Regions from separate parts of the Peribacillus asahii genome, predicted to be linked through region 1. Evidence: predicted binding sites of a transcription regulator. Region 1 holds the regulator's gene; each other region holds the start of a gene.
The links. The regulator Rex, encoded in region 1, represses fermentation and respiration genes when NADH is low (regulators of the CRP and FNR family bind a similar motif). The targets are predictions, from matches to a motif close to TTGTGAAATATTTCACAA.
Positions count from the first base shown of each region.

Region 2: the regulator Rex is predicted to act here: its motif matches at 2,441-2,458, upstream of BAOM_RS21205 (helical membrane plugin domain-containing protein).
Region 3: the regulator Rex is predicted to act here: its motif matches at 3,726-3,743, upstream of ahlS (AhlS family quorum-quenching N-acyl homoserine lactonase).
Region 4: the regulator Rex is predicted to act here: its motif matches at 5,364-5,381, upstream of BAOM_RS22610 (AtpZ/AtpI family protein).

Region 1 is NZ_CP026095.1:332,575-339,954, reverse strand. It holds gene groES (co-chaperone GroES) at 1-269, opposite strand, end outside; gene BAOM_RS01840 (CPBP family intramembrane glutamic endopeptidase) at 574-1,296, shown strand; gene BAOM_RS01835 (YdiK family protein) at 1,293-1,499, shown strand; gene BAOM_RS01830 (redox-sensing transcriptional repressor Rex) at 1,625-2,311, opposite strand; gene BAOM_RS01825 (ABC-F family ATP-binding cassette domain-containing protein) at 2,717-4,639, shown strand; gene tsaD (tRNA (adenosine(37)-N6)-threonylcarbamoyltransferase complex transferase subunit TsaD) at 5,015-6,031, opposite strand; gene rimI (ribosomal protein S18-alanine N-acetyltransferase) at 6,028-6,480, opposite strand; gene tsaB (tRNA (adenosine(37)-N6)-threonylcarbamoyltransferase complex dimerization subunit type 1 TsaB) at 6,473-7,201, opposite strand; gene tsaE (tRNA (adenosine(37)-N6)-threonylcarbamoyltransferase complex ATPase subunit type 1 TsaE) at 7,198-7,380, opposite strand, start outside.
Region 2 is NZ_CP026095.1:4,291,761-4,299,140, reverse strand. It holds gene BAOM_RS21220 (hypothetical protein) at 1-164, shown strand, start outside; gene BAOM_RS21215 (glutathionylspermidine synthase family protein) at 165-1,448, shown strand; gene BAOM_RS21210 (DUF350 domain-containing protein) at 1,451-1,864, shown strand; gene BAOM_RS21205 (helical membrane plugin domain-containing protein) at 2,531-2,962, shown strand; gene BAOM_RS21200 (NAD(P)/FAD-dependent oxidoreductase) at 3,005-4,186, shown strand; gene BAOM_RS21195 (polysaccharide deacetylase family protein) at 4,558-5,961, shown strand; gene BAOM_RS21190 (MarR family winged helix-turn-helix transcriptional regulator) at 6,147-6,572, opposite strand; partial or broken gene BAOM_RS21185 (SDR family NAD(P)-dependent oxidoreductase) at 6,772-7,380, opposite strand, start outside.
Region 3 is NZ_CP026095.1:2,445,905-2,453,284, forward strand. It holds gene BAOM_RS11780 (transglycosylase domain-containing protein) at 1-1,724, shown strand, start outside; partial or broken gene BAOM_RS25510 (IS110 family transposase) at 1,825-1,970, opposite strand; gene BAOM_RS11785 (sigma-54 interaction domain-containing protein) at 2,250-3,629, opposite strand; gene ahlS (AhlS family quorum-quenching N-acyl homoserine lactonase) at 3,907-4,755, shown strand; gene BAOM_RS25365 (aldehyde dehydrogenase family protein) at 4,863-5,315, shown strand; gene BAOM_RS25370 (aldehyde dehydrogenase family protein) at 5,239-5,853, shown strand; gene BAOM_RS11800 (zinc-dependent alcohol dehydrogenase family protein) at 5,909-7,033, shown strand; partial or broken gene BAOM_RS11805 (IS6 family transposase) at 7,217-7,348, shown strand.
Region 4 is NZ_CP026095.1:4,592,488-4,599,867, forward strand. It holds gene BAOM_RS22575 (F0F1 ATP synthase subunit gamma) at 1-810, opposite strand, end outside; gene atpA (F0F1 ATP synthase subunit alpha) at 847-2,355, opposite strand; gene BAOM_RS22585 (F0F1 ATP synthase subunit delta) at 2,381-2,917, opposite strand; gene atpF (F0F1 ATP synthase subunit B) at 2,914-3,435, opposite strand; gene atpE (F0F1 ATP synthase subunit C) at 3,586-3,810, opposite strand; gene atpB (F0F1 ATP synthase subunit A) at 3,882-4,598, opposite strand; gene BAOM_RS22605 (ATP synthase subunit I) at 4,621-4,989, opposite strand; gene BAOM_RS22610 (AtpZ/AtpI family protein) at 5,007-5,219, opposite strand; gene BAOM_RS22615 (S8 family serine peptidase) at 5,441-7,380, opposite strand, start outside.

The DNA.
Region 1 (7,380 bases):
AAAATATCGCTTTCGCGTAAAATTAAGTATTCAGTACCCTCGTACTTGACTTCCGTACCAGCGTATTTTGAGAAGATAATACGATCGCCTTGGGCAACCTCTAAAGTAACACGTTCGCCATTTTCAAGAACACGGCCTGTACCAACTGCTACGACCTTACCTTCTTGTGGCTTTTCTTTTGCTGTATCTGGAAGTACGATACCGCTAGCTGTTTTTTCTTCTGACTCAACTAGTTCAATAATAACGCGATCACCTAATGGTTTTAACAAGTGAAACAACCCCCTCAAATTCTTATGATTAACTGTTTTGAATTATTAGCACTCAACACCTATGAGTGCTAACACAATTATTATATTAAATAAATCATTCCTGTTTTGCAAGTATCTTCATCAAAAATTTTTACATTAATTTTGATAATAGATTCTCATACTAAAAGTAGCCCTACCCATTCTATTAAATCCCTACAACAAATATGATTGAATAGCACCTATAAAAGTGGAGTTATTCAATATTTTTTGATACCATTTTCACTGTACCCATGTATGAATGATTTCACTTAAAGGAGAATTATTTTTGAGAAAAGAATACTGGTATGTCATTATTACGTATCTTGCCATGCAGCTCTCTGGATTTATTGGACTGCCGCTCTTTATGTTCATTGGAAAAACGTTAGGAGTACCTAGTGGAGAATTGAGATTAACAGCTTTTGCTTACTGGTCCATTTTTAGTTTTTTATTAGCTCTTCTGCTTACTCTCTTTTTCATGCGACATGATATGAAAAAATCAGCACTCACTCGCGATAAAGCGTCCATCTCCCTTTCTACCTTTTGGGCAATATGTGGAGTCTTTCTCGCTTTATTTGCACAAAGTATCGCGATTACAATTGAACAGTGGATTGGCATTCAAACTCAATCAGCGAATACGCAGGAAATTTTATCTGTCATTGATAAGATTCCATTAATGATAGTAGTGAGTTCTATTATTGGTCCCATATTAGAAGAAATTATTTTCCGAAAAGTTATTTTCGGTTCCTTATATAAGCGATTTAATTTCTTTATTGCAGCTTTGATTAGCTCCATCATTTTTGGTTTAGCACATATGGAACTAGAGCATTTGTTATTATATTCGGCAATGGGCTTTACCTTCGCTTTCCTTTATGTACAGACGAAACGAATTCTAGTACCAATTATTGCTCATGTATCTATGAATACATTCGTTGTCATTTTGCAAATGTATTATGAAGACATCCAAAATTTCATGCAAAATATGCAAGCTTTCATCGGAGGATTTTTATGAGACATCAATCACCTTTAAAATTAAGCATTATTTATATATGTTTAGGTATCGTATTCACTGCTTTCGCCATCCAAACTGTCACATCATCAGGTTGGGGATTCTTTGCTTATTTCCTTATCTTTATTGCTACATTGGACTTCGGCTCCGGTATCCGAATGCTTTTACTACATGTAAAAATAAAATCGATTCAAAAGAAGAAATAAGCAGCTGTCATCAGCTGCTTATTTCTTTGGCTATGTTAGACACTGTTCATCTTCAACTCATGTACACGGTTTCATATGCATGAACCAAAAATCGTTTCATTAGCCTTAAGAATATATTTATTTATTTATTTATTTATTGGTATTCCATCCTCTATATCAGCGATTTCTTCTTCTAATACTGGATAATGTTTCAGGAAGTAAATCAATGACTGTAATTCAACAGCCAAGTCAATATGATGAATTCTAATAGAAGAAGGTACATTTAATCGTGCTGGGGTAAAGTTTAAAATTCCTTTTACTTGAGCAGCAATTAAACGATCTGTAACGGGCTGAGCCACATGCGCTGGAATGGTTAAGATTGCAGCTGTAACATGCTCTCCTTGCAGACGGCTCTCAATTTCATCCATATGATAAATTGGAACATTGGCTATATTCGTACCGACTTTTCTTTCATCCACATCAAAAGCCATACTAATTTTTGTATTATTATTTTTCAAGAAATTATAATTTAAAAAAGCAGTACCTAGATTCCCTACACCAATTAACGCTACTTTCGTCACTTCATCTTGATCCAATGTTTTTCTAAAAAATGATAATAAATAATTAACATTATATCCATATCCTTTTTTTCCAAGTGCGCCAAAGTACGAAAAGTCACGACGTATCGTTGCTGAATCTACCTTAACAGCTTCACTCAACTCTGCTGAAGAAACCCTTTGTTTCCCAGAGGAATGTAGGTTTTGTAAAAATCGATAATACAAGGGTAGTCTTTTGGCCGTAGCCTGCGGTATTTTTAATTGTCCTTGATTCATTATTCTCCCTCGCTTTCACACGCGCTTTTCAATCTATTCTTCTGCCTATATTCCATAGAAGCATGAGATGCATTCAAAATATCACTGATAACGCTTCCATTCCCAACTTGCTCGTTCTTCTAAAAACAATAGGGATTCTGTCATCTTACTCTTAATAAACTGCACTATGTTCGAAAGTGTACAATCTTACGTTATAATATCCCTATTATAAATCATACACCATTATTCCACATAATGTAACATCTTGTTTTGAAACGAAATAACCATTCTATTGCCGATAAGTTCAATGATACGGTACACTAAGAAGAAAAGCTTAAACGTCTAGAGTCAAAAAACAGTATATCTGAAAACTGATAGACGTTCTATAACAATTTGTTCGGGATAATGCTACCTGAGGTGAAATTCATGATTTTATTACAAGTTAATCAAGTATCTAAATATTACGGAGCGGAACTCATTCTATCGAATATGAAGCTCGAAGTTCAACATAAAGACCGAATTGCTCTAGTAGGTCGTAACGGTGCTGGGAAATCTACACTATTAAAAATTATTGCTGGACAGTTGTCTTATGATGGTGGAGAAATTATTCAACCAAAAGGGGTCACAATCGGCTATATGGCCCAAGATACAGGCCTTGAATCAGAACTATCCATCTGGGATGAAATGTTAACCGTATTTAACCATCTCATTTCACAAGAGCAAACCTTACGCCAATTAGAAGAAAAGATGGCAAATCCAGATATTTTCTCTAATGAAGCCATTTATCAAAAAGTACTGAGTGAATATGATGCCCTGCAAGTTCAATTTAAAGAGTCCGGCGGCTATCAATATGAAGCAGATATTCGCTCTGTTTTGCACGGGCTTCAATTTGGCAGCTTTGACCCTTCTACACCTATCTCCACCTTAAGCGGGGGTCAAAAAACAAGACTGGCCCTTGGTAAATTACTTTTAACAAAACCAGATATTTTAATCCTGGATGAACCGACAAACCATCTAGATATTGAAACACTTTCTTGGCTTGAACAATATTTACAAGGCTATCAAGGTGCTGTACTCATTGTTTCTCATGACCGATACTTCCTTGATAAAGTTGTTAATCAAGTATATGAAATCTCACGACACTCAATGAAAAAATATCACGGCAATTACAGCTCTTATTTAATCAGAAAAGCGGAAGATTTCGAACGAGATATGAAGCAATTTGAAAAGCAGCAAGAAGAAATTGAAAAGCTGCGTGATTTTGTTCAACGGAATATTACACGAGCTTCTACTACCAAACGAGCACAAAGCAGACGAAAACAGCTTGAGAAAATGGAGATCTTAGATAGACCCCAAGGCGATCAAAAATCTGCTTCTTTCTCTTTTCAAATTGAGAAGCAAAGTGGAAATGAAGTACTGCAGCTAAACGAGCTGGCAATTGGCTATCAAAACGAAAAGGTTGCCCAACACATTAACGTTCGAATCACAAAAGGCGAAAGCATTGCACTCGTCGGTCCGAACGGGGTCGGCAAATCAACACTATTAAAAACCATTATTGATAAGATGCCTGCTCTTTCAGGTGACATTCACTTTGGCACAAATGTTCAGATCAGTTACTATGATCAAGAGCAAGCGAACCTCGTTTCCAACAAACGAGTACTTAACGAATTATGGGATGAACACCCCTTAAAGCCGGAAAAAGAGATACGCACCGTACTTGGAAACTTCCTATTTAGCGGGGATGACGTTTTAAAAACAGTCTCTACTCTTAGCGGTGGTGAAAAAGCACGACTTGCTTTAGCAAAAATGATGATGGAAAAAGGTAATTTTTTAATACTCGATGAGCCAACAAACCACTTAGATCTCGATAGCAAACTCGTCCTTGAAAATGCTTTAATCGATTATCCAGGAACATTGCTTTTCGTTTCACATGATCGATACTTCATTAACCGAATTGCAACGAAGGTCATTGAACTCTCTAAAGATGGCAGTGTAGAGTTCCTTGGAGATTATGACTACTATGTTCAGAAAAAACAAGAACAAGCGGAACATGAAGCACTCGAACAACAACAAACACAAAGTAAACAACCAGAGCAAGTAACGGATAAAAACAGCTACATCATTGATAAAGAAGCGAAAAAAGCAGAGCGCCAACGCAAGCGCCGCATTGAAGAGATTGAAGGAGAAATAGAAAAATTAGAGGCAGATATTGAAGAGTGTAATCAGCTTCTTTGTGATTCTGAAGTATTTCAAAATCACGAAAAGGTGATAGAAATTCAAACAAAGCTAGAGCAGGCACAAGCAGCCCTTGATCTTCTATTAGAAGAGTGGGCAGAGCTGGATATATAAGAAACTTCCATCAGTGGGGGCTCTTACTATCCATTAAGTATGAGATAAATATAGATATTAAGAAGGTCGACCTTGATTTAAGTCGGCCTTTTTCTATATCCGCATCCTAAAGCATTCGCTTCTTACTAAAATAAACTTTATCCACAAAAATATACACAACCTTCTCCTTTTCATTCAAGCTTTATTCGAACTTTTCCACATTATCCACAAAAATTATGCTACTTATCAACAAAAACGCAAGTTATTCACATTCACTTTTTAATTATCAGACTTTTTTATCCACAGATACAATCAAAATCACTTTTATGAATAAGTAAAGCAGAGCTATATACATAGCTCCGCCGTATCAACCCTTATCAATATATGTGCACATTCTTAAAAAGCCTCAATATCTAATCCTGGGTTTCCATTTAACGCTAAATTAGAGCGTTTTCCTTTTTCGAATAAAATGCTTCCTGCTGCTCCAATCATTGCTGCATTATCTGTACAAAGACTAAGCGGAGGAATGATTAATTCTACTTCCGGCACTTCCTTAAAAGCCTCAGTGAGCGCAGCACGCAGCCCTTTATTAGCTGCTACTCCCCCTGCTAGTAACAATTGCTTTACACCGTATTCTTTTGCTGCAGAAATCGTTTTTGTCACTAATACTTCAATTACACTTTGTTGAAAGCTTGCGGCAAGATCTTCCGGTTTAATCTCCTCGCCGCGCTGCTCTGCATTATGAAGTGTGTTAATAACAGCCGATTTTAATCCGCTAAAACTAAAATCGTAACTTCCTTCCAGCCACGCACGAGGTAACTTAATGGACGGTGTTCCTTCATGTGCTAATCTGTCAATATGCGGACCGCCTGGATAAGGTAAATTCAATGTTCGCGCTACTTTATCATAGGCCTCTCCCGCAGCATCATCACGAGTCTCACCAATGACTTGAAATGAGCCAGACTCCTTCAATAACACTAATTCTGTATGCCCTCCTGAGACAACAAGTGAAAGCGCTGGATATTGAATCTCTTGAATCAAACGGTTTGCATAAATATGTCCTGCAATATGATGAACACCAACTAATGGTATTCCATGTGCAAACGCAATCGCCTTAGCTGCATTTACACCAATTAATAAAGCTCCGACTAATCCCGGCCCCTCAGTCACCGCAATGGCATCTATATCTTGATACGTAATATTCGCTTGTTGTAATGCTTCTTCAATTACTATTGTAATTTGTTCAACATGATGGCGAGAAGCAATTTCGGGCACGACCCCACCAAATCGCTTATGACTTTCAATTTGAGAAGCCACAACATTGCTTAATATATCCGTTCCGTTTTTTATCACGGCCGCAGCCGTTTCATCACAACTTGTCTCAATACCTAATATAATTTGCTCTTGTTTCACGAGAAATTCACCCACATTACATATGCATCTTCACGATTATCAGTATAATATCCTTTACGGATACCACCTTTTTGAAAACCTAATTTTTCATATAAAGAAATTGCAACTTCATTACTCACTCGAACTTCTAACGTCATCCGAACCACACCTTTACTAATCGATATTTCAATCATCTTCAGGAGTAGAGCTTCACCTAATTTTTGCCCTCGATATTCAGGTAAAATCGCAATATTCGTGATATGTGACTCATCTAATACAATCCAAGCACCGCAGTACCCTACAACTTTACCGTTATCCTCAATAACTAAATACACTGCATACTGATTATGATCGAGCTCATTATAAAAAGCTTCTCTACTCCACGGCAAAGTAAAAGACTGTCGTTCTACTTCTAATACTTGATCAATATCTTCTCGATTCATCAGCCGAAACGTCATCGTTTTACTCATTGTTATCGTTCGCTTTCATCATTTTTTGGTTCTCCTGCTGTTCAAGCCACTTTGCTTCAGCTTCAGCCATACGTACATAATTTGGAACAAACAAGTGAATATCTTCTTCCTCTTTATCTTTTCCAAGAAGAGCTAGCTCACTTGGCCTTGGATTATACAAAGAAGGCGGAACAAACACCGCTAGCTCCCCAAGCACCTCACTAAGTGCTTCACGATGAATTTCTATATCTTGTCCCATAAATAAAATAGGACGATTCCACTCTTTAAGACGGGCAGCCCATTCTGACGATAAGATATTGCAATCTGCCACAATTTCTTTCAATTGCTCATTCTCATCATACTCATATAAACCGGTATACACTTGTCCCCGCCTTGCATCAAATAATGGTGAAATCAATCCGTTAAAGTAGCGACCATTAGCAGCTAAAGCTTCTAAGCTTGAAATCGCTGATAATGGAATATTTAATGTCCAAGCTAATGTCTTCGCAATGGTTACACCAATTCGAACACCTGTATAAGATCCAGGTCCTTTCGCTACAACGATTTTATCTAACTCTTTTGGCAGAGTGTCACAATCTTTTAACAACGTCTCAATAGCCGGCATAACCCGAACAGAATGATTTTTCTTTAAATTAGTAATGTACTCGCCAATGACTCGATTGCCATCGATTAAAGCAATACCTAGCGTAAAATTAGACGTATCAATAGCTAACACTTTCATTCTATAATCTCCTTACACAACTGGACGTAACGATCTCCATGAGCTTCTATGACAAATCGGCGACTATATTCGTCTACACGATAAATATAAATAACTAAAAGATTCTCTGGAAGTTGATTTTTAATTAAATGAGCCCATTCAACAACGGTAACACCTTCACCTTCAAAATACTCATCAAA
Region 2 (7,380 bases), 870 kb from region 1:
CGGGAACATATTACTGTGATGATGATAGTTCCTCGCACTCAGGTGGTTACTATCACAACGGGACTGTTTATTCAAATAAAAAAGCATTAAAAACCAGTTATTCTTATCAATCCTATGTAAAGTCAGGGATTGGAAGTGGGACAAAAGGTGGATTTGGAGGGTAAATGAGTACGTTTCATGATGAAAGGAAGCAGTTTTATGAACAAATCGACGGGTTTTGGTCTGATTTATATGGCATGGAATACGCTTTGTGGGATGTGAAAAAGGAAACATCAGAAACGATTGGACGCATCCGAACAGCGGCGGAGCGAATCGGCCATATTTTTTATAAAACGGCTCCATTGCTAAGGAATTTAGATGATGAGACATTCCTTCAACTTGGATTTCCTCCTGAATCTTTTACGTATATTCGTTTACAGACCCTTCCTTTTGAAAGTGTTATCGCCCGCCTTGATTTAGTGGTGACGGAACAAGATGTAAAACTGCTTGAGATGAATGCAGATACACCGACTTTTATTATGGAGACATTTAATATAAATGAAAAAGTGTGCAAAGCGTTTCAGCTTAAAAATCCGAATGAGGCGTGTGAGGATAAGCTTCGAGAAGCGCTTCAGAAGGCTATTAAAGCAGCTGTTGGCTTTCTTGGAAAGAGAAAAACTCCTCATATTGTTTTTGCTTCCCATGGAGACCACGCAGAAGACCGCTTAACAACTATGTATTTACAGCAATTGAGTGGCTTTAATAGCCGTTTTACAAGTCTTGATCGATTAAGAGTTGTACCGGAAGCAATTAAGGAGAATGGAGAAGTTGTAGTAGAACGCGGACTGTACGATGACCAAGGTGAAAAAATAGATGTATTGTATCGTCAGACGTATCCACTTGAACATCTAATCGAAGATGAAGACCCTTTAACGAAAGAAAAAGTAGGACAATTTTTAATGAAGCTTGTGGAAGAAAAAGAGTTGGCTGTTATCAATCCTCCTTCCGCTTTTTTGTTGCAATCAAAAGCTATTATGGCTCTTATTTGGGGATTACATGAAGTGAGACATTCTTTTTATACAGAGGAAGAACATCAATGGATTTCGACCTATTTTTTGCCTACTTATATGGATGAGGACTGGTTTTGGCAGCAAAAGGTGAACTATGTAAAGAAACCGTCTTTCGGTCGTGAAGGAGACACGGTTGAAATTTATGGAGGCACAGGTCAAAAACTGGACGAAGATCAGCATAAAACATATAAAGATTCAGTGCCGGTTTATCAGCAGTTTATCGAGCTTCCTAAAACAGTTGTACAAACAGAACAAGGAGAGAAGCAAGTACATTATATGTACGGTTGCTTCTATATAAATGGTCAGGTCAGTTCGATTGGCATTCGTGCTGGGAGACAGATTACAGATAATGAATCATATTTCTTGCCAATCGGCTTAGATAAAGAGGAGGAAAAATAGAGATGGATTTTATATCTTCGGATAGCTTTTTAAATTTTTTAGCTTATGTGGGGACAGGATTTGTTTTAATTGTACTTGGATTAATCGCATTTGCGCTGACGACGAAGTTTTCAGAATGGCAATTAATTAAAGAAGGGAATCTTGCGGTTGCTTTAAAGCTATGGGGAAAAGTCATTGGTTTAGGGATTACGCTCTATACAGTGTGGGGAAGCAGTGTGAATGTAGTGGATGCTTTTTTATGGGGCTTGATTGGAATCGCGACACAAGTGGTAGCTTATTTAATCATTGAATATATTTTAACACCGAAAACAAATCTAGCGAAAAAGGTAGAGGAAGGAAACACAGCTGTCGGTTTTAGCTTATTTGCAGTCGGTATTACAGTTGGTCTAATTGTAGCGGGAAGCTTGACGTATTAATGGAAGAAGTAAAGGACGGCTCAGAAGGAAAATGAGTCGTCTTTTCTTACATTTATCACGTCTAGAATTTTTAAGGCTAGAATATGGTTGAGTAAAAAATTAACAACCTTATTTAACAGATTCATTTTAAAGCACATGGTTACATCATGTATGAATTATGTTATACTGTCATTGTCTGGATTCGTTTTAATTGCTGGAATAGTTTGTGATGTTATTCACATGTTGTTTAATGGGAAGGAAACATAGGAATAACGACCAAGTAGCCACATATTGAGTAGGTATTTGTCGCATACTTATTTTAAAAGAAAGTCGTGCATTTTAATGCGTCGCATTCTGTGTTAAGATAGGTATTGTCGCGAATCGCACGTTGGATTTTTTTCTATGAAGAAAATCTCAGCTAATAAACGCAGCTCTTGTTTATGGAGGTTTATTAGCGGATGTTTTTAATTTTATTAATCCAGTTAAAGGAATTTTTTTATATCTACTTTTGAGGTTTTCAATAATTATATAGCAGGATATAATGAGAAGAGTCACTGGTATTGGTACGTTTAAAGACATTTAAAAGGTTTTATTTTTTTGTGTAAAGTTTTACAAAGTTTCCTAAACTTATATGAGTTAAGAAAATGCAAAATTAAGCAATATGCTTATTGTAAAGGAGAATTGGATATGTCAGAAACAAGCACTCAACAAAAGTCTGAAGCATTGACAGCGAGCCAAGAACAACTGGATGTACTAGATCAGCTATTAAAACCTGAGGTACAAGAATCACTGACTACTTTAGTAGAACAATTGCCGAAATTGACTGAATTAGTAAACATTTTAACAAAGTCTTACGATCTTGCTCAATCGGTTGCCACGGATGAAGTATTAAAAAGCGATACGGTTAGTGCAATTACAGAAATCGTAGAACCAGTTACACACTCTGTAAAAGGTCTTGCTGCGACTGCTATTGAAGCAAAAGATCGTGCAGATGCAAATCAGGACGTAATCGGTTTATTCGGTATTTTAAAAATGCTTAAAGATCCACAAGCACAAAAGTTGTTCCGTTTTGCAAACGCTTTTCTTCAAATTACAGCAGAAAAAAATAGCCAAAAATAATAGTTTGTTTCACATTTAATTCGTAAGGACGGAGGATTAACTATGTCAAAACATATCGTCATCTTAGGTGCAGGTTATGGCGGAGTACTTTCTGCTTTAACTGTTCGTAAATATTTAAACAAGGATGAAGCTCAAGTTACAGTGGTGAACCAATTCCCAACTCACCAAATCATCACAGAATTACATCGTCTTGCAGGTGGAACTATTAAAGAACAAGCTGTTGCTGTGCCTTTAGAAAAGCTTTTCAAAGGAAAAGATATTAACCTTAAAATTTCTAAAGTTGAATCATTCAACGTAGACAAAAAAGAAGTAAAACTTGCTGATGGTTCTATCTTAACTTACGATGCCCTTGTTGTTGGTTTAGGAAGTCAAACTGGATTCTTCGGTATCCCAGGACTTGAAGAAAACAGCCTAGTATTAAAATCTGTAGCAGATGCTAATAAAATTTACAATCATATCGAAGGTCGCATTCGTGAATATGCGAAAACGAAAAATGAAGCAGATGCAACTATCGTAATCGGCGGTGGCGGATTAACAGGTGTTGAATTAGTTGGTGAAATCGTTGATAACTTCCCGAAAATTGCGAAACAATATGGCGTAGACTTCAGCGATTTGAAAATCAAGCTTGTAGAAGCTGGTCCTAAAATTCTTCCAGTTCTACCTGATAACTTAATCGAACGCGCAACAGCAAGCTTAGAAGCACGTGGTGTTGAATTCTTAACAGGTCTTCCTGTAACAGGTGTTAAAGGAAATGAGATTTCATTAAAAGACGGTCAAACAATCGTCGCTAACACGCTTGTTTGGACAGGTGGCGTAGCAGCACTTCCAATCGTTGGTGAATCAGGTCTTGAAGTGGACCGTGGAAGAGCAACCGTTAATGAATTCCTTCAATCTAAATCACATAACGACGTATTTGTTGTTGGTGACAGCGCTGTTGCTTTCCCAGAAGAAGGCGGTCGTCCGTACGCACCAACTGCACAAAACGCTTGGCAAATGGGTGAACTTGTTGGATTCAACTTGTTTGCATACTTCGCAGGCCAAAAAATGGATAAGTTTAATCCTGTAAACTCAGGTACACTTGCAAGTCTTGGACGCAAAGATGGTGTTGCGACAATCGGAGCTAACAACACTCCACTTAAAGGTCTTCCGGCAACATTGATGAAAGAAGCAAGTAACATTCGTTACATGTCTCACATTAAAGCGTTGTATACTTACGCCTATTAATTTGGAGATATGTTAAGATAATCACAATCCCTATTTCGATTTTTTGGAATAGGGGTTTTTATTGTTCATAAGTTTTATAAAAAAATCCAGCTATATTGCGATTTAGGTTCATATAATAATGATGAATAAAGGGTACACCTATATATTTGCTAACATTCTATTTTTCTCGTTGTTTTTCGTCAATTTCTTGATAATTATTTACTTTGCCATTGCTAAAAACATCAATACTGGTAAAATCAGAGAGAGGAAGATTTCTTGCCTTCGTGCAATCTAAATTGCTGCATACAAAACTTTTTATATAACTAGCGCTTGAGAGAACTGATATTTTAATGTGTTTATTTATTAGAATTATATAAGGGGAAGAGTAACAAATGGAAAGAAAGAGAAAACTGAATTATAAGAGGGTCTTTATTGCGCTAATCGGTTGTTGTATGTTAATAGGAATAGCTAGTTATTTGATTAATTCAAAGGCTCAAGCGGTAAAAAGTATGGATAACAAATATTCGGATGTAGAGATGAAAATGTTACTCAAAGATAGTACATATGGAGGTTATTCGGTTAGTTATCCATTCTTCGAAATGAACATAATTGATGAAACGTTGAAAAATTATGTAACAGAGAGAATTTCTCAATACGAGAAAGAGTTGAGTGGGAAAAATTCCTCACAAAAGGAAACTTCCGAGTTAAGTATTACTTATGATATCGTCCATTATAGTAAACAAACAGTGACGATTGTGTTTGAAGAATATAAGCAAATTGATAAACAGGATGGTTATATAGACCTACAGACGTTTAACTTCGATATTCCACTACAAAAGTCCCTTTCATTGGAGGATATTTTTAAGGAAAAATCAGATTACTTATCTATATTATCTACTATTTCTTATGCACAACTAAAGAAAAATCAAGACATTGCTGCTTCAATGCATACTTTAAAAGACGGAACTAAGCCGATAAAAGAGAATTTTCGTCATTTTAGTATATTAGAAGATACAATCGTGTTGTATTTCAGACCTAATCAAGTTGCTCCTGATCATTTAGGCGTACAAACAATTGCTATTAAAAAGAACGTCTTTAAAAATGATCTTCTGGATACATATCAAAATAATAAGGCTAATAAAAATAAAATTAAAGAAATTCAGCCGCCAAATGCTGTGGCAGAGCTTCCTAAAAGAGAAATGAATATTGATCCAAATAAAAAAGTCATTGCTCTTACATTTGACGATGGCCCGAATACAAGTACGACTACGACCATTTTAAAGGCATTAAAAAAATACGATAGCCATGCGACATTTTTTGTGCTGGGAAGTCGAGTGAAATATTATCCGGATATGATTACAGAGATGTTAGAGGGTGGAAATGAGGTAGGAAACCATTCATGGGACCATCCACAATTAACAAGGTTAAATAAGAAGCAAGTGACAAGTCAAATTGAAGAAACCCAATCTATTATTAAAAAAGTGAGTGGATATGAACCCATCCATATGCGCCCGCCATATGGAGCAACAAATAAAAAAATTACTAAGTATTTTAAGAAAATGGATGTAATCTTATGGGATATTGATCCAGAGGATTGGGAAGTTCGTAATAAAGATAAGATTGTAAAACGAGTAATGGCTCAAGCAGAGGATGGAAAAGTTGTTCTCATGCACGATATTTATCAATCAAGTGCAGAGGCTGCTGTTGAAATTATTAAACGACTTAATAAGCAAGGCTATCAATTAGTAACGATTTCGGAATTACAGGAAATCCAGAAATTAAGAAAAGCAGATTAGTATAATCTAAATTAGTTTTCTGCTAGGATTACATCTCATTTAGTTAGCAGAATGATTTTTAGCTTCTGCTCATAGGAAAACAATGTCTTGTACGAGCGAGGGGCCTTCCTATACCAGTTTAACAACTTGAATATATATAGTAAAAAGCATATGCTTGGTCTTACATGAGAACAAGCATATGTTTTTTATTTTTCCAGCGAGTGGTTAAGCTTCTCATAGATAGTTAATAGTTGTTGTCGCTCTTCTTCTGATAATGTTTCGAATAAATTTGTGCGTAATGTCTTTCCTGTTTCATGTGCTATCTGAACCATTTCAACGCCCTTATTTGTAATCGCTAAATAAATAATTCTTCGGTCCTCATCATCAACAACTCGTGTGGCCAATTCTTTTTGTACGAGTTTTTCAGATAAGTGAGTTAAAGAGGGAGGAGTTAATCCTAAAGCTCTTGCGATATCTGATGGCCGGCTTTTTCCATTTTCTTTAAGATAATTTAGTACGAGAATATGGGAAATCCCTAGGTTCTCTTTGAACATTTTATTCCATTTAATAATCATATTATTCGTTAATTGATCCATCATATGAATCAATTCAAAGATTGTTTGTTTTGTCATCTCTTATCACCCCTTTCTTTTATTTAATGGCTCTGTTATAGGTCGTTGTATAATCAACAATATTGTTTAACAAAGCCTATTTAATAGGAAAAGCCCCTTTGTATTTAAGGGGTCTATTACGATACTTGACATCCAGTAAAGCTCCCTGTCGAAACAGGAAGTGCATGCGGAAAAGGTTCGTACGACCATATAATTAATTTTATTGAGCAGAAAAGCCGCCGTCAATAATTAATTCTGACCAGTGATATAAGACGATTTATCAGGTGCTAAAAATAATGCTGCATTTGCAATATCTTCCGGATGACCTAATCGTTGAAGGGGAGTTGCTTGAACTAAACGGTTTAGAAGTTCTTTTGATGTTTCTAACGATTTTGTCATAGGTGTTTCAATAATTCCAGGGAATAGGGCGTTTACACGTATTCCTTGATAACCAAAAGTTGTTGCAGCTGCCTTAGATACAGCACGTACTGCACCTTTAGACGCTGAGTAATGATTAAAGCCTTGACCGATTTGAGCTGTATAAGAAGAGATATTAATGATTGAGCCTTTCCTTTGCGCTGCCATATAAGGAGTAACATGTTTCATGCCGGCAAATGGACCAAATCCATTAATGTCCATCATTTTTTCCCAATCATTAATGTCAATCTCTTGGTAAGGTTTTTCTGAAGAAATCCCTGCGTTGTTCACGAGAATATCAATTTTCCCGAAACGTTCGTTTACTTCTTTCGTTAAAGCTTCCCAATCAGCCTCCGAAGCTACATTTAATTTCATTCCATACACATTTTCTTTTTGACTTGCTTTTTCCAGT
Region 3 (7,380 bases), 2.1 Mb from region 1:
TCGGTGTATCCATTGAAGGATACATTCGTGCCTTTTTTTATGAAATGATTCGTCCATCACAAAAAATGCACGGAGGAAGTACCATTACACAACAATTGATTAAAAATGTGAACGGGGACATATACAATAGAAATGTCTTACACAAATTTCAAGAAGCCCTTTTATCCATCATTATCGAGAGCAAATATAGCAAAGAAGAAATTCTCGAAATGTATTTAAATCGGATTTATTTAGGAGAAGGCGTATATGGGGTAGGTACAGCTGCGAGACAATATTTTAATAAAAACGTTTATGATTTAACCTTAGTTGAAAGTGCGTATTTAGCTGGTTTACCAAAAGCACCTTCTACATATACAGAAGACTTAAAAGCAGGAAATCAACGTAAAAATATTGTCTTGCAAGCAATGAAAGAGAATGAAACCATCACAGAAAACCAATATCAAAAAGCGGTACAACAAACCGTTGTATTGAAACAAGCCAAGACCAAACAGACTTCTGCTTTAGATTCATATGTTGATTATGTATTAAAAGAAGCAAAAGAAGATTATGAACTGAGTGATAAAGATTTACAAAGTAACGGGTATCATATTTATACGTATTTAGATACTGAATTTCAACAGCATATGTACCAAACGGCTCAATCTTTTTCTTACAAAGACGATCGAGAATCCAAAGACAAAAAAGTGCAAGTAGGGATAGCTGCTGTCGATAACGACAATGGAAACATCATTGCTTTATATGGAGGACGGGATTTTGTCAGAGGATATTTAAATCGTTCGTATCAGTATTATCAACCAGGTTCTATTATTAAACCACTTGTTGTGTATGCACCTGCTTTGGAAACAGGAAAATGGAATGCACAATCCGCCGTCGTTGATGAAAAAACAAATTTTAACGGCTATTCTCCTAAAAATGCAGGAGAAAAATATGGAGGCAAAATCACACTAGAACAAGCCATAATTCGTTCAGCCAACATCCCTGCTGTTGCAGTATTTCAAGACATCGGCATAAAAACTGGTGTAAAAGTATTAGAAAAAATGAACATCGAGATACAAGGAAAAGACAAACAGTTACACTTGGCATTAGGCGGAATGGAAAAAGGGGTTACCCCTATTCAAATGGCACAATCGTATGCTGTCTTTCCTAACTACGGATACTTTAAACCAGCGAAAGCCATTAAGTTGATCAAAAATAAAAACGGAGAGTTCGTTCAAAAGAAGGAACAAGCCGAAATAAAAGGTATCGATGTTTTTACATCAGAAACCGCTTATCATATGACTGAAATGTTGCAAAAAGTCATAACCGAGCCAAATGGAACAGGAAAGAACGCTAAAATTGGTGTTCCTGTTGCAGGAAAAACAGGTACAACGGAAGAAGAAGGAACAAATGGAGGAATTCGAGATGCTTGGTTTGTTGGGTATACACCAAATGTGACGATGTCCGTCCATTTAGGGTTTGATCAACCAGGTAAGACCCTCTATCTAACGACTTCAGGTGGCGATAATCCAGCTACCTTATTTGCTCGTATTATGAAAGAATCACGTAAAAATACGGCTTCGGTTGCTTTTCAAAAACCACAAAGCGTGAAAGAAATAGAAGAAAGAACAGCAAAAGAAGCGGAAAATACAAGCCTTATACAAGATTCAAAAAAGAAATTATCTGAAATGAAATCTTCTATCGCTTCCTTTTTCGAACGTTTCGTTCAAAACATTAAAACAGAGTAACTAGATAAAAATAGCAGATCATACGTCTGCTGTCAGACTGTAGACAAACTCAATGAAAATCGAGTTTGCTTACAGTCTGACATTCCAATAGGAATCTATATACCTCTTTCAAAAAATGAAGTAAGGAATCTAATGCCTCATTGGTATGCGATACTTTAAACTTTTTCTGTAAGGCTTCCCCTTATCTAAAAATACTTGAACTTGACTTTCCCCTCTGGAAACATCCAGATCAACTACTGGATTCATTATTTATCTCTTCCTCTCTCAAATTACCTACCAGTAACCCCTAACCATTTGGAGGAAAACGGCGGAAACGATGTATTCGTAAACGGGAATAACTCGCTGATTGTGCAAAACCACTTGCATCAAAACATGCATAACGGGATCTTTGTATGAAGTATGATTAAAACTTTGGTTTCTTTTTGGTTATTTGACTGTACTACGTACGTGAAGCCAAATGGTTACTTTCTCGAATATCGTTCCTGTAATTATAAAGTGACTAGTTAATAAGAATAAACGAAATGTTCATCCCCCTTCACCCCACCTCTGCAATTTCTTCAATAGTGTAGTATGATGAACACCTAGTTCTTTTGCTGCTTTTCTAATAGAGTTATTTCTATTGATGGCTTCTTCTACAATCATTTTTTCATAGTTTTCAATTTGGTTTTTCAAGTTTTTAGGAAAAAGTTTGTATGCAGAATGAAAAATATGTCGAGGCAAGTGCTCGGGTTTGATGATCACCTCTGGAATCGAGACAATTAAGCTTTCCATGATGTTCTTTAATTCACGGATATTCCCTGGCCAATGGTAATCTTGCAAAACTTGTTTCGTCTTCGGTAGAAGTTCCTTTTCAATTCGGTATTGCTCTTTAAAATTATAGAAGAAGTGATCAATTAATACATCGATGTCTCCTAGTCTTTCCCTTAGTGGGGGAACTTCAATTTGAACGACAGCTATTCTATAAAATAAATCCTCTCGAAATTCTCCAGCATGCATTTTTTTCTCTAAATCTCGATTGGTAGCCGAAATAATACGTATATCAATTTTCTTTGATTTATTGCTCCCTATTCTCTGTACCTTTTTATCTTGTATCACTCGTAAAAGCTTAGCCTGAAGCGGTAATGGCATTTCACCAATCTCATCCAACAAGAATGTTCCACCATCTGCTAACTCCAACAAGCCCATTTTCCCTTCTTTCTTTGAACCAGTAAATGCTCCCCCTTCATATCCAAAAAGCTCAGATTCCAAAAGGGCTTCAGGGATGGCCGCACAATTGACTTTTATTAGCGGCTTTTTGTGACGGTCACTCATATGATGAATCAGATTAACAATCTCCTCCTTACCCGCTCCAGAAGGTCCCGTAATAAGAATACTTGTTGGAAAAGGAGCTACTTGTTCCACTTTTTGAACAATTTCCTTCATCTGTGGACTATTAAACAGAAATTGAGACTTCTGTTCTCCTACAAAATCGAATGTAAAACGATGGTTGTTAAGTTTAGAAATCGTTTCAACACGTTCTAAATCATTTTTTAATTGGTTTAAATAAGTTATATCACGAACGCTGGAAACAACCATTTCAATGTTTCCATCCTGATTAAAGACAGGTCTCCCTGTCACAATGACATCCTTTTTTCTACCTAATTTTTGCATTATTGAAAGAGTTTTTTTCTGTTCTAAAACCATTAATGATGCAGACTGATCAATATACCCTTCGTTTATTAAATCCCCCATGTACCTGCCTACAAGATCCTTTCGCTTAAAGCCAGATAATTTTTCATAAGCAGCATTAACATAGAGCGTGATTCCTTCTGGATTCACAATATAAATTCCATCAGGAACAAATTCAAGAACGGTTAATAATCTTTGTATAACGACGGAGGATGGATATTGAATTAAAAGGTTCATTTTCCTCACCTCTCCCTTTTGTGGTGAATTTTTTCTATCTAGCAAAGAAAATTGTAACCACTTTCCACATCTCCATATACATAATTTAACATATTAGTATGAAAATTTTCACCAATTTCGAACTATCGGAATGGGACAAGGCTTTAAGTAGACTTGGCATAGTTTTTGCATTATTACATGTAAGGAAAAGAGGAGGCCTAACAAAAGACTTTTTATTCATGGTCAATGAATTTTAAATGCTAAATGTTATTCATTTTAATCTATAGGGGGAATCTCAATGGCAAATATTATTCAACCAACTCCAAAACTTTATGTATTGGATACAGGAACAATGAAAATGAACAAAAATTATATGATAGCCATGCACAATCCAGCAAGTATTGATACTCCAAATCCACCTGCTGAGTTTGTAGAATTTCCAGTTTATGCAGTATTAATTGATCATCCAGAAGGGAAAATTCTATTTGACACTGGCTGTAACCCAGAAGGTATGGAAAAAAATGGACGATGGCCTGAAGGAGTTCAAAAGCTCTTCCCTTCCTTTCAAGATGAGTCATGCTATCTGATTAATCGTTTAGAGCAATTAAATACGCGTCCTGAAGATATTAAATATGTGGTTGCTTCCCACCTTCATCTTGATCATGCTGGTTGCTCAGAATTATTTACAAACGCTACCATTATCGTTCATGATACGGAGCTCTCTAATACAATGAAGCAGTATGCGATGACAAAAGACATGGGTGCCTATATATGGGCGGATGTGAATGCCTGGATAAATAATGGGCTAAAGTGGAAGACAGTTATGCCGCATGAAGATGAATTAGAGCTTGCAAAAGGTGTAAAAATATTAAACTTCGGACCTGGACATGCCTGGGGACTACTTGGATTACATGTTCAATTACCTGGTGCAGGCGGAATTATTTTAGCCTCCGATGCGGTATACACATCTGAAAGCTACGGTCCACCAGTTAAAATGCCAGGAATTATCTATGATTCTCTTGGATATTTAAACGCAGTAGAAAAAATTAGAAAATATGCAGAACGAACAAAGTCCCAAGTCTGGTTTGGTCATGATTCTGAGCAGTTTAGGAAGTTTATTAAATCAACGGACGGGTTTTATGAATAATACGAAGTAAAGATTCAACTAGTCTCATGTCATGCTATCGACTATGTTTCATGAGACTACTTTTCTAGATTTCATTTTTGGCGTAAGGAAATGGAGGTACTATCGACTTGATTAATGTAGATACATTATATTTTGGTTCATTTATTAATGGTCATGAGAGAAAGAAAGATGGCAGAAAGGATTTAACGGTATGTAACCCCTATAACAATGAAGTCATTGGAAGAATATCATGCGCAACAGCGGATGATGTAAAAGATGCTGTCGATACCGCACATCGTGTTTTTCAGGATACGATGAAAAAAATGCCCGCATATGAACGCTCTGAAATTTTACGAAAAACGGCGGATCTATTAGAAAGTAAAGCTGAAGCATTTGCCGAATTACTTTCCTTAGAAGCTGGTAAACCAATTCGTGAAAGCAGAGGCGAAGTAGCACGGGCCGTCCAAGTTTTGCGCTTTGCATCTGAAGGAGCCAAGTCTATTTATGGAGAACAGATTCCTATATGCTGGGCAGGCATGTGTTTCGGCACAACGAATCTACGTGCAAGAAAATGTATATGAACAGTTTATAGATAAACTCGTTGCAAAAGTAAAAGCACTAAAAACAGGAAATCCACTGGATGAATCGACAGATATGGGACCCATGATTACAGAAGAAGCAGCCAAACGAGCTGAATTATGGATTAAAGAAGCTGCTGCACAAGGCGCTACAGTATTAACCGGCGGCAATCGTCATAGAGCTATGCTTGAGCCAACCGTCATAGTTGATGTGACACACGAAATGAAAGTTGTTTGTTTAGAAGTCTTTGCACCCATCGTGACTGTAATGCGATTTTCGAAAGAAGAAGAAGTCATTGAACATGCAAATGATACTGATTTAGGATTACATGCAGGTGTCTTTACTTCGGATATAAACAGAGCACTACGGGTAGCAGATGCAATTGAAACAGGCGGTGTTTGGGTCAACGAAGTTTCAGTTCGCCGCTATGACCATATTCCTTATGGCGGTGTGAAAAATAGCGGCATTGGTAAAGAAGGCGTTAAATATGCGATTGAGGATATGACAGATACAAAGTTTTTAGGGATTAAACTATTGTAAGTACTCATATTCTGACTGATTAACTTTAATGAATTCTATTTGAGGGGTTGATGATATGAAAGTACGCTCTGCTGTATTACGTGAATTAGGAGTGGCCACACCTTATGCAAAGAGCCGTCCCATTAAGATTGAAACGCTAGAGCTAGATTCCCCAAAGCATGAAGAGGTTTTAGTTCAGATTAAGGCAGCTAGTCTCTGTCACTCCGATTTATCTGTCATAAATGGAAGCAGACCTAGACCGCTGCCTATGGCATTAGGACATGAAGCTTCAGGTATTGTAGTAGAAGTCGGAGATGGTGTCACAGATTTAGAGTCAGGTGATCATGTTGTTTGTGTATTTGTTCCTAGCTGCGGGCACTGTATCCCATGTAAAGAAGGACGTCCTGCGCTATGTGAACCTGGTGCAGCATCGAATACCGAAGGAACATTAATTAGCGGAGGAATACGATTGCATACAGATGCAGAAGATGTCAATCATCATGTCGGTGTATCCGCCTTTTCAGAATATTCAGTTGTATCAAGGAATTCGTTAATAAAAGTAGAAAAAGATATCCCTTTTGAAAAGCTTGCCCTTTTCGGCTGTGCAGTTATTACTGGAGTCGGTGCAGTTGTTAATACAGCTAATATCAAATTGGGAAGTACAGTCGCAATTGTCGGGCTTGGAGGCATTGGATTAAGTGCCCTTCTTGGCGCAGCAGCTGCAGGTGCCAGCAGAGTTATTGCAGTAGACATTAATGAAACTAAATTAAAGCAAGCAAGAGAGTTAGGAGCAACAGATACATTCAACTCAAAAGATCCTGACATAGTAAAGCTTATTCGAGAAGCAACCGGCGGAGGACTTGATTATGTATTTGAAACTGCTGGTGTTGTCCCTGCAATGGAAGTTGCCTACCGAATAACAAAACGAGGTGGAACTACTGTTACAACAGGACTTCCACATCCAGAACATCATTTTTCATTCCCTTATGTCAGCTTAACAGCGGAAGAAAGAACTTTAAAAGGTTCCTACGTTGGTAGTTGTGTTCCAGATAGAGATATCCCTAACTTTATCAATCTATTTAAACAAAATCGTTTGCCAGTTGATAAATTAGTGACAGATTTTATTTCGTTGGATGAAATTAATGAAGGATTTGATAAGTTAGCAAAGGGTGATTCCTCAAGGATTATTATTAGGTTTTAGGTTGTAATATTATTAATGATAAATTTTCGGAGGTGTTCCTATTAATGAGTCCACCTCCTTATCAATATTAAACTGGACTATGTGGTTCAATCGGTTCTGGTGCAAAAATTTCAAAATATCTGCAGGTAATCTCCCAAACTTGGACATACTGATACTAGTACTCTAAAAAAGGATGTGGTCAGTATGGAAAAGCAAAATCTATTCAAGTGGAAACATTATATTTTATTAACCGTGAGATGGTACCTGCGGTACAACCTCAGTTTTCGTGATTTAGTCGAAATGATGGAAGAACGCGGACTATCTATTGCTCATACACCCCATTAGGAATCTATATATCTTTCAAATAA
Region 4 (7,380 bases), 570 kb from region 1:
TGCTGCTTGACGAGCACGGTTATATTGCAAGTCTAATGCTGAGATTAACTCTTTCGCATTATCGGTTGCATTTTTCATAGCTGTCATACGTGCAGAGTGCTCACTTGCTTTACCATCTAACAATGCGCCATAAATTAAGCTTTCCGCGTATTGAGGCAGTAATACTTTAAGAATTGTTTCCTCATCCGGTTCAAACTCATAAGAAGTCAATTTGCCGTTAGAAGAGTTAATGTCAGATAACGGAAGAACTTTCTTCTCCGTTACATCTTGTTGGATTGGGCTGACATAATGGTTGTAATACATGTACAGCTCATCACACAGTTCATTTAAGTATAAATTCACTGTTGATTTCGTTAAAGAGTTGATATCAGCAAAACTCGGCTGATCCGGTACTCCCGTTACTTCAAGCTCTACATTGATACCACGGTTGACGAAGAAATCGCGACCCATTCTTCCAATTGCGATAATGACATACTCATTACTCGATGTATGACGTTCTTGAATGGTTTTATACACATGACGTAGCACACTGCTGTTGTATGCCCCTGCCAATCCACGGTCCGATGTAATAACAAGGTAACCAGTTTTCTTTACAGGACGGGATACTAACATTGGGTGCGACGAATTATTACTACCGCTTGCGATACTAGCTACTACTTCTTGAATTTTCTCCATGTATGGTACAAATGCTTTTGCATTTGCTTCAGCACGGTTCATTTTCGAAGCAGATACCATTTGCATCGCTTTCGTAATTTGACTTGTCTTTTTAGTCGAATTAATTCGAGTCTTTATATCGCGTAAAGAGGCCATTGATTCTCACCACCCTTTTCAATTATTTAAAGTTCATTATTCAGAGATTACGAATGATTTTTTGAATTCGTTAATCGCAGCTACGATATCAGCATCTTCAGGAAGACCTTTTGTCGTGCGAATATGATCTAATAATTCAGGATGATTTTTATCTAAGAATACATAGTACTCTTCTTCAAAGCGACGAATGTCTGCTACTGGAATATCATCTAAGTGACCTTTTGTTAAAGCGAAAAGAATCATAACTTGCTTCTCTACTTTAATTGGCTTGTTCAAGTCTTGTTTTAGAACCTCAACTGTACGAACACCGCGATCTAGTTTCGCTTTTGTCGCTTTATCAAGATCAGAACCGAACTGAGCAAATGCTTCCAACTCACGGAAAGCAGCCAAGTCAAGACGTAATGTACCAGCAACTTTTTTCATTGCTTTAATTTGAGCTGAACCACCAACACGTGATACAGAAAGACCAGCGTTAATCGCAGGACGTACACCTGAGAAGAACAAATCAGATTGTAAGAAGATTTGTCCATCTGTGATGGAGATTACGTTTGTTGGAATGTAAGCAGAGATATCGCCTGCTTGTGTTTCAACAAATGGAAGAGCTGTGATTGAACCAGCACCTAATGTATCGTTCAATTTCGCAGCACGCTCAAGTAGACGTGAGTGCAAGTAGAATACATCCCCTGGGAATGCTTCACGACCTGGAGGACGACGAAGTAGTAGGGAAAGTTCACGGTATGCAGATGCTTGTTTAGAAAGATCATCATATACGATTAAAACGTGTTTACCGTTGAACATGAATTCCTCAGCCATTGATACACCAGCATAAGGAGCTAAGTATAACATTGGAGATGGTTGTGATGCAGATGCAGATACAACGATTGTGTAATCTAATGCACCATTTTTACGTAAAGTTTCAACTGTTCCACGAACTGTTGATTCTTTTTGACCAATAGCAACATAGATACAGATCATATCTTGGTCTGCTTGGTTAAGGATTGTATCGATTGCGACAGATGTTTTACCTGTTTGACGGTCCCCGATGATTAACTCACGTTGTCCGCGTCCGATTGGTACAAGAGCATCGATCGCTTTAATTCCTGTTTGTAGTGGCTCATGAACAGATTTACGATCCATAACACCTGTTGCAAGGCTCTCGATTGGACGAGTTTTTGTTGTATTAATTGGGCCAAGACCATCTAATGGTTGTCCAAGTGGGTTTACAACACGACCAATTAATTCTTCTCCAACTGGTACTTCCATGATTTTACCTGTACGACGTACTTCGCTGCCCTCTTGAATGTCTCTGAATGGTCCAAGAATAACGATACCTACGTTATTTTCTTCAAGGTTTTGCGCTAGACCCATTGTACCATTTGAAAATTCAAGAAGCTCTCCCGCCATCGCATTATCTAAACCGTGAACACGTGCGATACCGTCACCAACAGAGATTACCGTACCAACATCGCTCACTTTAATTTCAGATTGATAATTTTCAATCTGTTTTTTAATCAGTGCACTGATTTCTTCAGCTTTGATGCTCATGAATTTCACCCCTATCTTGTGAATACTAACCTAATAGTTGTTTGCTTAAACGATCAAGCTTTCCGCTCACTGAACCGTCATAAATACGGTTGCCAATTTGCAGCTTGATTCCGCCTAACAGATTGCTATCTGTAATGTTCGTAATACGTAAAGTTTTCTTACCGATTTTCTTTGCGAATGAAGTTGAAACCGCTTCTGTTTCTGCTTCAGTTAGTGGGCGTACTGTATATACAGTTGCATCCGCTACTGATTTTTCTTCATTTGCTAATTCAACAAACTCATCTGCCATTGGCGCAATCATATCAGAACGATGACGCTCAACCATTAGCTTTAATGTGTTTTGAACATATGTTGACAGACTAGAAAAAGCACTAGAGATAATGTCTCTTTTTGCATCACTTGTTAATTTCGGATGCGTTAAAAAGCCTAATAAGTCCGTATCATTTGAGAATACTTCTTTAACGGTGCGAAGCTCTTCTTCAATTTGGTCAAGAAGATTTTGCTCTTTCGCAATTTGGAAAAGAGCTACAGCATAACGTTTGGCTACTGCTAAATCGCTCATCGCTCTTCTCCTACCTCTTGAATGTATTCATTAATTAATTTCTCTTGATCCGCTACTGAAAGTTCTTTTTCAATCACTTTCGACGCAATCATAACAGATAAGGATGCCACTTGCTCACGTAACGCTGCAACTGCTTTTTCCTTCTCTTGTACGATTTCACGTTTTGCTGATTCTTTCACACGCTCAGCTTCTGCACGAGCTTGATTGATAATATCTTCGCGTTGTGCCTCGCCTTGTTTCTTCGCGTTTTCGATTAGTTGAGTTGCTTCCGTGCGTGATTGTTTCACGATCTCACGTTGCTCTTCTAAATATTGAAGCGCTTCTTTTCTGCTTGCCTCTGCTGCTTCGATTTCACTAGCAACATGCTGTTCACGTTCTTTCATGATGCCCATTAAAGGACCCCACGCAAACTTTTTAAGCAAAGCTAACAAAACAATAAACACGACAAGCTGATAAATGATATCTCCACCATTAAAGTGCGCTGCTGCTGCACCAAGTACAAAATTGCTTGTTAACACGCTCGATTCACTCCCTTCATGAGATTCACTATTGAAGCTTTAAGTTTCTATTTCACAATACCATTCTAGAAAAGTTTCAAGTTAACATAAAGCAATGGCGAAGGTTCTCCTGGAATGCTCTTCGCCATTATTAAACTTCTTAAAATTATCTTATTGACCCATAACGATGAATGCGATAACTACCGCGATGATTGGAAGGGCCTCAACTAACGCAACCCCAACGAACATTGTAGTTTGAAGCATACCACGAGCTTCTGGCTGACGAGCCATCCCTTCGATTGTACGACCAACGATAAGACCGTTACCAATACCAGCACCTAATGCACCTAAACCAACTGCGATTGCAGCAGCGATAAGACCTAAAGAACCTGTCATGATAAATTTCCTCCTTGAAAATGTTTATTAGTTTTTAAATAGAATGTTCAAATATTGAACAAAGTTTATAATTAATGGTCGTCACTTACTTTATGAGAAAGATAAACCATCGTTAACATAGTGAAGATAAACGCTTGAATGGAACCGACAAAGACACTGAATCCTTGCCAAGCTAACATTGGTAAAACAGCACCAAGTGCACCAAATACACTACTTGTTCCTAATCCTACAAGTAAGCTTAATAGCAACTCACCCGCATAGATATTCCCGTAAAGACGCAGACCTAACGTTAACGTGTTAGAGAACTCTTCAATTACTTTTAACGGGAATAAGAATCCCATTGGCTGAACATAAGTTTTCGCGTAAGCTTTTCCGCCTCGCATTTTAATACCATAATAATGAGTTAATCCCATTACCATTACGGCTAATGTTAACGTAATCGCTGGATCGGCTGTAGGTGATTTCCACCATAATTCATGCCCGACTACAACCGCAAACGGTAACCCCAACATATTGGATACAAAGATGTACATGATTAATGTCATCCCTAACATAAGGAAACGACCACCTGTACGCCAATCCATATTGCTGTTGATGATATTTTTAACAAAATCCATAACCCACTCAATGAAGTTTTGGATTCCCGTTGGCTTCATCGCAAGTTGACGAGTTGCCGCTACAGCGATAATAAAGACTATAAGACTTGCGACAGTAATCATAAGGACGTTGGCCAAATTGAAATATATCCCGGTATCCATAAGTTCCCACAAAGGAGCTTCATGATTCAACAGTATTCACCTCTCTTCTTTACTAGCGACGTAAAATTTGTATAAAATAATCTATCATAATGACAAAATAGGCTGTCATTAATCCCATAACCACACTTGCTATTTGAAACTTGTCAGGATACTGTAAAGCGATCACCGCAGCTAGGGCTCCTACTGACATTCTTGTCACGCTGCCAAGGGACTTCATCTTTCTGCCTGCTGCTGCTGCCTCAGTGAATTTTCTGTTTTTTTTGACCATTGACCAGAAATTAATTAGGCTACACATTGTTCCAAGCATAAGTCCTTGGAAAATTGTATCATACGGAGTAAATGCTGCTCCTAGTATGTAAATACTCAATAAATACAAAATGTACTTTCGTTGCCTAATGAACATAGTATCTAATTCTGGCATGTTGTCATATAATCTCCCTAGAAATATTGTCGAACTGTGCTGAGCATTGCAATAATGCCGGTAGCAAGTCCTATTAGAAGGCCTACCACTAAAAGCAGCGGTTCGGTATTAAATGTGCTATCAAGCCATTTTCCAAAGAAAATACCTATCAAGATTGGACCGACTAATTGTGAAAGAATCACTGAAATCAATGCCATGGCCTTAAATGGGTGGCGCTTGTTCTGACTCATAATCGCATCCTCGTGGTTGAATTTGGTGATGGATAAATCAAGGAAGAAAGTGGTATTCAAACGACATTTTTCGCACTTGAAAACCCTCTCATTTCATATCCTTAGTTAGCATACAATAGGCTAGAATCAATGTCAATGAGTGGTTAGTGAAATTTGTCACAGATTCGTAAGTTTTAACGAATTGTTCACATCTTTTGTCGAATTTTGACTTGACAACCTTTTTAATCGATGTGTATCATCGTTTCAATTCGATCTTCCCTTGTGCCTCTTTTGGCAAAAATAATGGCTTTATATATCCCAGATGGAGGTAGTTTCTTTCCTGTTACTTCTCGTTTAATAAGTCCTGGCGGGACCGTTTTTTTCCAGTCCATAAACCCAACAAAGGCTAAGCTATCTGCATCATACAGGGCAATGCCAAATTCATCTGCTCCACGAGGTAAATACATTTCATAGCGATACGTGCCTATTTTATCTCCTTGGCCAAATTCAAATCCCATAATTCTAGGGTAATCCGGTTCTTCTTTTACATACAAGAATGGCAAGTTGATTTCCCTAGTTCCTTCCATTAAAATAAGATATCCGTCATAGACCCCTTTCTTCATTTCAGATGGGTTTATTTGTAATCCGATTATCAACTTTTTCTTTTCACCTGGCTGAACGGTAAAGATTGTTGGCAAATTCCAAGTAATACCTGGTTCTTTTAACGGCATACGAAACGAGTAATGCTGCTCTGCAGGCCCCGTATTTTCTACCACAATTTCTTCTTGATGTTCGTCAATCCCTTCTTTTCGTGTATACATCCCAAACGAAAGAGAACTCGGATATAACAAAGTATCTGCCTTAAGAGCTTCCGCAATCTGCAACCGGCCTGCCCCTTGTTCAAACGTATGATACCAGTCTCGACTCTTATTCTTTAAAGGCTTGGCTGTTGTCATCAAAGCTGATTTGATTTGGTTTGGTGTCCAATTAGGGTGAGCTTGCAGCAATAGAGCACAAGCTCCAGCAACATGGGGAGCTGACATACTTGTTCCAGCAAGTTCCGTATATCCATTAGGAATCGTACTATAAATCCCGACACCTGGAGCGAGAATATCAGGTTTAATATTCCAGCTTACGGTCACTGGCCCCCTTGAGCTAAAATCAGCTAGTCTATCTTGTTCCTTTCGATAAACAAAGCTGACGGGCCGGCCTTCTTTATTAGAAATCATCCTTTTAATCCGCTCTCCATCCTTTTTTGGAATCGTTGCTGCAGGAAGGTTGACATCTTTCCCTAACCCAGCTGTAAAAGACCCTTTTGTATTATTAAAAATAATGACAGCCTTAGCTCCTGCTTTTTTCGCATTTTTCACTTTATCCAAAAAACTTAATTTCCCTCGTTGAATAAGAACAATTTTCCCTTGAACACCTTTTAATTCTTTTCGTTCGCCAAGCCCACCATCTACTATGTTTTCTGAAGAAGCGATAGACCACTCTTTTGCCCCTTGTACAGGCAGCAGACTTACTTCTTGCTTCTCTGTTCCGAGCCCATATATAAGGTATGGAACTTTCATCGGTGGTGTAGAGGCTCCAACAGATATCGCCTTTTCTGATGTTCCCGGGGAACCAACTGTCCAAACGGCTGGACCTGAATTGCCGTTTGAAGTAACCGCAACAATACCTTGATCTACGGCTTTATTCAGAGCCAAAGATATTGGTAAATCCGGGCCATTCACTTCATTGCCAAGTGACAAATTTAACACATCAACCCCATCTTCAATAGCGGCATCAATCGCTAACAACACTTGCTCTGTATCCCCCGATCCTCCTGGTCCTAAAGCACGGTAAGCATAAATTTCAGCTTCAGGGGCAACCCCTTTCACCTTTCCGTTTGCTGCAATAATTCCAGCAACATGTGTCCCATGAATAGTTGCCAACTCAGGGTTTCCCCTCGTTTCCATTGGGTCATTATCATGGTCGACAAGATCTTTGCCTCCTTTATAAGCATGCTTTAAGTCCGGATGTGTATAATCAATCCCTGTATCAATAACCCCCACTTTAATTCCTTTTCCTGTTATTCGTTGTTTCCTTGAATCATATACCCCTCTTACTTGGTCGCCTCCAATAAAGGGGACACTCTCATCTAACGCAGCATGATAAACGGCTATTTCCGTTACCGCTTGAA